DNA from 3 places in the Mesorhizobium sp. M1A.T.Ca.IN.004.03.1.1 genome. Region 3 is predicted to be linked to each of the others. Evidence: riboswitches for the same ligand, from Rfam matches in the RefSeq annotation. Region 3 holds a riboswitch; each other region holds the start of a gene.

Region 1 (2,200 bases), on a different contig from region 3:
CTTGGCCATGATCGAGCCGCCGCGCGACACGATGCCGGTGACGCGGTCGACGGTCAGCGGGATATAGGGCAGGCGCACGCCGGCATGGATCGTGAAATAGTCCACGCCCTGCTCGGCCTGCTCGATGAGGGTGTCGCGGAACACCTCCCAGGTCAGTTCCTCGGCGACGCCGCCGACTTTCTCCAGCGCCTGGTAGATCGGCACCGTGCCGATCGGCACCGGCGAATTGCGCACGATCCATTCGCGGATGTTGTGGATGTTGCGCCCGGTCGAGAGGTCCATTACCGTATCGGCGCCCCAGCGGATCGCCCACACCATCTTCTCGACCTCTTCGGCCATCGACGAGGTGACGGCGGAGTTGCCGATATTGGCGTTGATCTTGACCAGAAAATTGCGGCCGATGATCATCGGCTCGCTTTCCGGGTGGTTGATGTTGGACGGGATGATGGCGCGGCCGCGCGCCACCTCGTCGCGCACGAATTCCGGCGTGACGAAGTCGGGGATCGCGGCGCCGAAGCTTTCGCCATCACGTTGAACTTTCGAACGCAACTGCTCACGGCCGAGGTTCTCGCGGATGGCGACGAACTCCATCTCAGGCGTGATGATGCCGGCGCGCGCATAGGCGAGCTGGGTGACGGCGCGGCCGCCGGCCGCGCGCAACGGTCTGTTGCGAACCGGGAATTCCGGCGTCAGGCGATCGGCTGAGACGAAGCCGTTGTCTTCCGGCTTGATCGTGCGGCCCTCGTAGCGCTCCACGTCTCTGCGCGCCTCGATCCATGCCTCGCGCAGCCGTGGCAAGCCACGCTCGATGTCGGTTTTCATCGCGGTGTCCGTGTAGGGACCGGACGAGTCATAGACCGTGACCGGCGGCTCGCCGGCGCTCGGGTGGACCGAGATCTCGCGCATCGGCACCCGCAGCTCCGGGTGGAGCTGACCGGGTTTGTGGACCTTCTTCGAAGCGGGCAATTCGCCGACGGTGACGGTCGGGGTGTGGGCATTCATGAGTGAGCCTCCTTGCTCGAGTGCACGGAGACCCAGTCCACGCGATGAGGAGGAAGTGACGCTTCGCTTAGGATGCGGGCACTGCCCGAATGCCGAAGCCGGATTGCCGACCCGCGAAGCCTCGCACCGTCCCTACGCCAGTATGAACTGGATCAGGTTCAACGGGTCACTGCGCGCTATTAGCAGTATCTCAGCCCCTTGCCGGGACTCCCCTGGTGAGGCGCCTAGGTTGGACGATGCGACGCTATCCTGTCAACTCGACTTCATGACTTCTCCAGCCTCGAACAAGCGACGAGAAGGGGCGCAGCCACGCAGCTTTGATCGAGCATCTCTTACATCGACGCCCATTGAGCCACGACCTTGCGCGCGTCGAGCTGGCAGTCGGGGCCCACTTGTCATCCGCCAAGGAAACGCTTTTGCGAATCCCTTGTGGCGGCGGATTGAAGAACGCATTTTTCGCCTCGAAGAGCATCTGCTCGGCGTCTACGGACGCTGGTTCGATTTGTTCAGGACCGAATTATTGCGCAGCCGTAAGGGTCGAGTTGCAGCGTTCCTTCAACGGCCTTGCCCGTCAGCAGGTCGAGGCCCTTTGGGACGTTGGGTACGATCACGGCGACTTCCGTGGTGTTCAGCACGAACATCAGCCGGCGGTCGTCGGCTTCCCTGACAGAGACCTCCACCCCGGCAGGCAGGTCGGGCAGCAAAGGCGCTATACCGGCTTTGGCCAGCACGACATCGACAAGCTTCTCCGTCAGTTGCGGCGTGAGATACGTGCCGACATAGACAACCCGACCTTGCCCAACCTTGCGGGCGGTAATTGCCGGAGAGCCGGCGGCGAAGCGGTTCGACCAGATGCCGAGCACCTCGGTGTCAGGCGCTACATCAAGCACCTCGTACAAATGCGCAGCCTGGAATTCTTCATTGCCAAGGGTGAACAGGTATTTGCGTTCCGCGGACGAGGCCGGGAGCGGCGGCGGTGCATAGGCGCCCATCGGAGCCGGACGAAACAGCGGAAACAGGCCGCTGGCGCCTTCGGGAACGACGCGGCCGAACTCCGCCACCCTGACGCCGCTCAGGGCTGCAAGGGCCTTGCCGGGCGCCTGCTCGCGAATGATGTGGTTGTTCTCGTCCCTCGTCCCGCTCAATGCCGATAGGATCAGCGTACCGCCGTTGCGGACGAATGTTTCAACAGCCTCGT
Region 2 (2,200 bases), on a different contig from region 3:
AAGGGCTGCGCCACCCGCAAGGGTCATAGCGCCTGCCAAGCCGGCTGCGCTTCCAGCCAGGTTCGGCCGCACCGAGAGCGCGCCGGCATTGGCGCTCGGCATGGTCAAGCCATTGCCGATGCCGACCAGAATGCAAGGGACGAATAGCGCAATCACATGCCTGACATCTGCGAAAAACAGGACCAGACAAATCGCAGGGCCGGCACAAGCGACGATGCGCCCCACTATCATCATGGTGGTCAGAGGGAAACGGCCGGCGTAACGTCCGGACAGGAAGCTGCCGAACACGAAGCCCGCTGTTATGCTGCCGATGTAAAAGCCAAGCGAGGCCGATGACACGTCGAATATTGCAGCAACGAGTGGAGCGCCAGCGAGAAACGCGTAGACCGCACCGACCGAGAACCCCATGCACAGCGCGTAGGCCCAAAAGCCGGGTGCGCGGAACAGCGCCGGATAGGCGTGGAATTGCTGGACGATGCTGCCCGACCGGGTTTTGTTGGTTTCACCGAGTTCGAACCAGCACAAGGCAAACATCACTATGCCGGCTAGGGCAAGACCCCAGAAAATCGCCCGCCAGCCCAAGGCTTCATCCACCACACCGCCAAGCGCTGGGCCGATCATCGGGGCCAGCGCCCAGATCATCGTCGCATAACCGATCCGGCTCGCCGTCTGCTCTTTGCCGGCCGTATCCCTGATAATCGCCATCGAAATTGGATAGCAGGACGTGATTGCCGCCTGGAGCAAACGGAACGCAAGAAAGGTCCAAATATCGGATGCAAAGGCGCAGCCGATCGACCCGATCGTGAACGTGGCAAGACTGACCATGACGATCGGCCGACGCCCGAACCGATCGGATAGCGGCCCCATGATCAGTTCCAATGCGACGGCCACTATAGCGTAACCGGCTAGTGACAGGCTCACGAGAGCGTAATCGGCGCGGAAATCCTGCGCGATATTCGCCAGTGATGGCAGAAAGACGTTCAACGGCAGCACCGAAAGGGCGCATAGGAGGGTCAACGTCGAAAGTTTAGGCGTGAGCGCTGAACGCCGGGCCGTGGTTGTTGATTTTTCGGGTGTCATTGCGGCCACTTGTATGAGGCCGGCAAAGGAGAGAGGCGTCAGACCCGTCCCTTCGCCGGCATGATCCGGATCAGGTTCAAAGGGTCACTGTGCTGCCTTCGGCCAACAGTATCTCAGCCCCTTGACGGGGCACCCCTCGGTATCTGCCAGGTTATCTTAACCTTGAATAACAAGCACGCCTTATTTGGCCGGGGCGCTGATGGCCAACGACCGCTTTTTCGTCGCAAATATCCCGAAACCTTCGACACGTTTTGCGACTGCAACAAAAAGGTCCGCTTTGCGGGCTTAGCCGCGAGGTGGCGCCTGGCGTCTCGACACAGCCACCGTATCAAGAACCCAGGCCGGGTGGCACCTCTGGTTAGGCTGATGAAAACAAGTCACTTGAAGGAGTTCGCCATGCGCAAGATCACCATGGATTCTCACGCCCTTATTTCAGCACTGCCGCTCGCCTGCCCGACTCGGCCGGGGTCAGCCTTCACCGCCAAACTGATGGCGCGGCGACGTTCCTATCGGGTCAGGCGAAGCTTCTCGAAGGTGCCGCTCATCTCGTTGCCCTGGCCCGGTCAATCGCCCTCTCAGTCTCGCGATTGGCGGAGTTGCTCTTGAGGCGCGCGCCGGCGAGCTCGAGGAGCGCGTAGGCTATCTCGTCCTCGGTCCAGCCGGATTCCGCTGCCCGCTCAGCCAATTGCTGAAAGGCCGGTTCCAAGGCGAGCTGGCATTGAAGGCCACGATCCGGATGGTCGACCGGGCAGCTTGGTTCCACGATCGCAACGCGTGATCGCTTCATTGCAGGCCATGGGCTCTCGCCCCTCTCCTTTTGCCACACGAGGCGCGCCAGCTCGCGTGTCGTTGGTGCGCGCCACGGCAACCGCTTCATCTTGTCAACCAGCCGCTCCAGCGAACCGGCGCGTTCCAACTCCGCAAAGAAATGATGCGGCGTGACGCTACCGAGCCGGTGCATCTCGGCCAGGTTCCACACATACGGATAGTCGACCATGAAATCGGATCGAGGCGAGGCCTTGGACGGTTCAGCCTTGGTCAGGATGCCGCCGCCCACGAGCCGATCAGCCTTCTCGATGATTTGGCGCACCCTCGATTTCGACAGGCTATGTTCCTGCGC
Region 3 (2,200 bases):
CCCCACCGATTCTAAAGAGCGTGGCAGATGGGATAGTCGAGGTTGCCCGTGCACAGTCACGCTCAGGGCTTGCGCCGCCCAGAGGACACGCTGAAAAGGCAGATTGGGGCGCAAGCACGCCATTCACGAGAGGTTCGACATGAAGACCATGCAAGAAAAAGACATTCCGGCATTCGTACAAGCAGTTGTGGACGCCGGCTGCAAAATTTGCGCGATTGGCAACTTGGGATACGTCTTTGGCGATGCTGATTTCACGCCAGCGCAACGGAGGGCCGTCGAGCCACAGCTGCGTAGGATTGCTGAAATCTACGGCGAACGCGATCATCTCATGAACGAGATAGCTGTATATCTGCGGTCGATCGGACGCCATGTCGAGGTTGAGCCGAAGACAGGTATTTCCTGATGGCCGTGATCGCGAGAAGCCGTCTTCCAACCTCTGAATCCTAAAGGAGGTGACCCCCAAGGCCGTTCGTCACCTTCGACCAGAATAACCACATCCGTGACCGCCTGAGCTACTTGGTCGATACGCGCACATGGCCAATACAGTTTCTCCATCCTTCACGAAGCGAATGAGGCTTTGGCCATTCAGCCCCGGTCTACGGGGCGTGACTTGTCCCCGATGCATGCGCGAGCTCTCCGCCCGGCTGGCCGCCGGTCGTCGCCACCGGCCGAAGGCGCCCGAATGCGCTTGACAAGATAGCGTCAGCCCGTTCAACCTAAGGCATTCACCAGGGGAGTCCCGGCAAGGGGCTGAGATACTGCTGGCTTTCGCGGCGCAGTGACCCGTTGAACCTGATCCAGTTCATACTGGCGTAGGGACGGTGCAAGCGCTTTGCGGGAGTTTACGCCCGAGGTCCTGTTGCAGCAGGTCTACAGAAGCGTCTTTTCATCCTTCCGGCACAGAACTGGGTCTCCAATGCATGAGCAAAGGAGCCTCACGATGAATGCCCTCACCCCCGCCGTATCGACGGGACCACTGCCCGCCTCGCGGAAAATCCACAAGCCCGGCGTCCTCTACCCGCAGATCAGGGTGCCGATGCGCGAGATTTCCGTCCATCCGACGGCCGGCGAACCGCCCGTCACCGTCTACGATCCGTCCGGCCCCTACACCGATCCATCAGTCGAAACCAGCATCGAAAAAGGCCTTGCCCGGCTTCGCCACGAATGGGTCACGGCGCGTGGCGATGTCGAAGCCTATGACGGCCGCCACGTCCGGCCGGAAGACAATGGATTCGCCACCGGCGAGCGCCTGACACCGGAATTTCCGATACGCAATCGGCCGCTCAAGGCCAAGCAGGGCAAGGCGGTGACCCAACTTGCCTATGCGCGCGCCGGCATCATCACGCCAGAAATGGAGTTCGTAGCCATCCGCGAGAATCTCGGCCGCGAGGTGATGCGCGGCAAGCTGCAACGCGACGGCGAAGCCTTCGGCGCGGCGATCCCAGATTTCGTCACACCCGAATTCGTGCGCGACGAGGTGGCGCGCGGGCGCGCAATCATTCCCGCCAACATCAATCATCCCGAGAGCGAGCCGATGATCATCGGTCGCAATTTTCTGGTCAAGATCAACGCCAACATCGGTAACTCGGCTGTCACATCGTCGATGGCCGAAGAGGTCGAAAAAATGGTCTGGGCTATCCGCTGGGGCGCGGACACGGTGATGGACCTGTCGACCGGCCGCAACATCCACAACATCCGCGACTGGATCGTGCGCAATGCGCCGGTGCCGATCGGTACGGTGCCGCTCTATCAGGCGCTGGAAAAGGTCAACGGCATCGCCGAGGATCTGAACTGGGAGGTCTACCGCGACACGCTGATCGAGCAGGCCGAGCAAGGCGTCGACTATTTCACCATCCACGCCGGCGTGCGGCTGCACTACATCCCGCTGACCGTCGACCGGGTCACGGGCATCGTCTCGCGCGGCGGCTCGATCATGGCCAAATGGTGCCTGCACCATCACCGGGAGAGCTTCCTCTACGAGCATTTCGAGGAGATCTGCGACATCGCCAGAGCCTATGACGTCTCCTTCTCGCTCGGCGACGGCCTTCGTCCCGGTTCAATCGCCGATGCGAACGACGCGGCGCAATTCGCCGAACTGGAAACACTTGGAGAACTCACCAAGATTGCCTGGGCAAAGGACTGCCAGGTGATGATCGAAGGCCCGGGCCATGTCCCCATGCACAAGATCAAGCAGAACATG

What was found. A riboswitch is a leader RNA that binds a small molecule or an ion and turns the genes downstream of it on or off. The one in region 3 is predicted to bind thiamine pyrophosphate.
Region 1: linked by a shared signal. The riboswitch ahead of thiC (phosphomethylpyrimidine synthase ThiC) and the one ahead of thiC (phosphomethylpyrimidine synthase ThiC) in region 3 are both predicted to bind thiamine pyrophosphate.
Region 2: linked by a shared signal. The riboswitch ahead of EOD29_RS29020 (multidrug effflux MFS transporter) and the one ahead of thiC (phosphomethylpyrimidine synthase ThiC) in region 3 are both predicted to bind thiamine pyrophosphate.

What each region holds. Positions count from the first base shown of each region.
Region 1 is NZ_RZTV01000001.1:703,294-705,493, reverse strand. Features, by position in the region: gene thiC (phosphomethylpyrimidine synthase ThiC) at 1-1,002, opposite strand, end outside; TPP riboswitch at 1,114-1,226, opposite strand; gene EOD29_RS03310 (beta-galactosidase) at 1,509-2,200, opposite strand, start outside.
Region 2 is NZ_RZTV01000018.1:12,226-14,425, forward strand. Features, by position in the region: gene EOD29_RS29020 (multidrug effflux MFS transporter) at 1-1,080, opposite strand, end outside; TPP riboswitch at 1,110-1,227, opposite strand; gene EOD29_RS29025 (hypothetical protein) at 1,622-2,137, opposite strand.
Region 3 is NZ_RZTV01000022.1:5,108-7,307, forward strand. Features, by position in the region: gene EOD29_RS29595 (hypothetical protein) at 140-403, shown strand; TPP riboswitch at 721-837, shown strand; gene thiC (phosphomethylpyrimidine synthase ThiC) at 941-2,200, shown strand, end outside.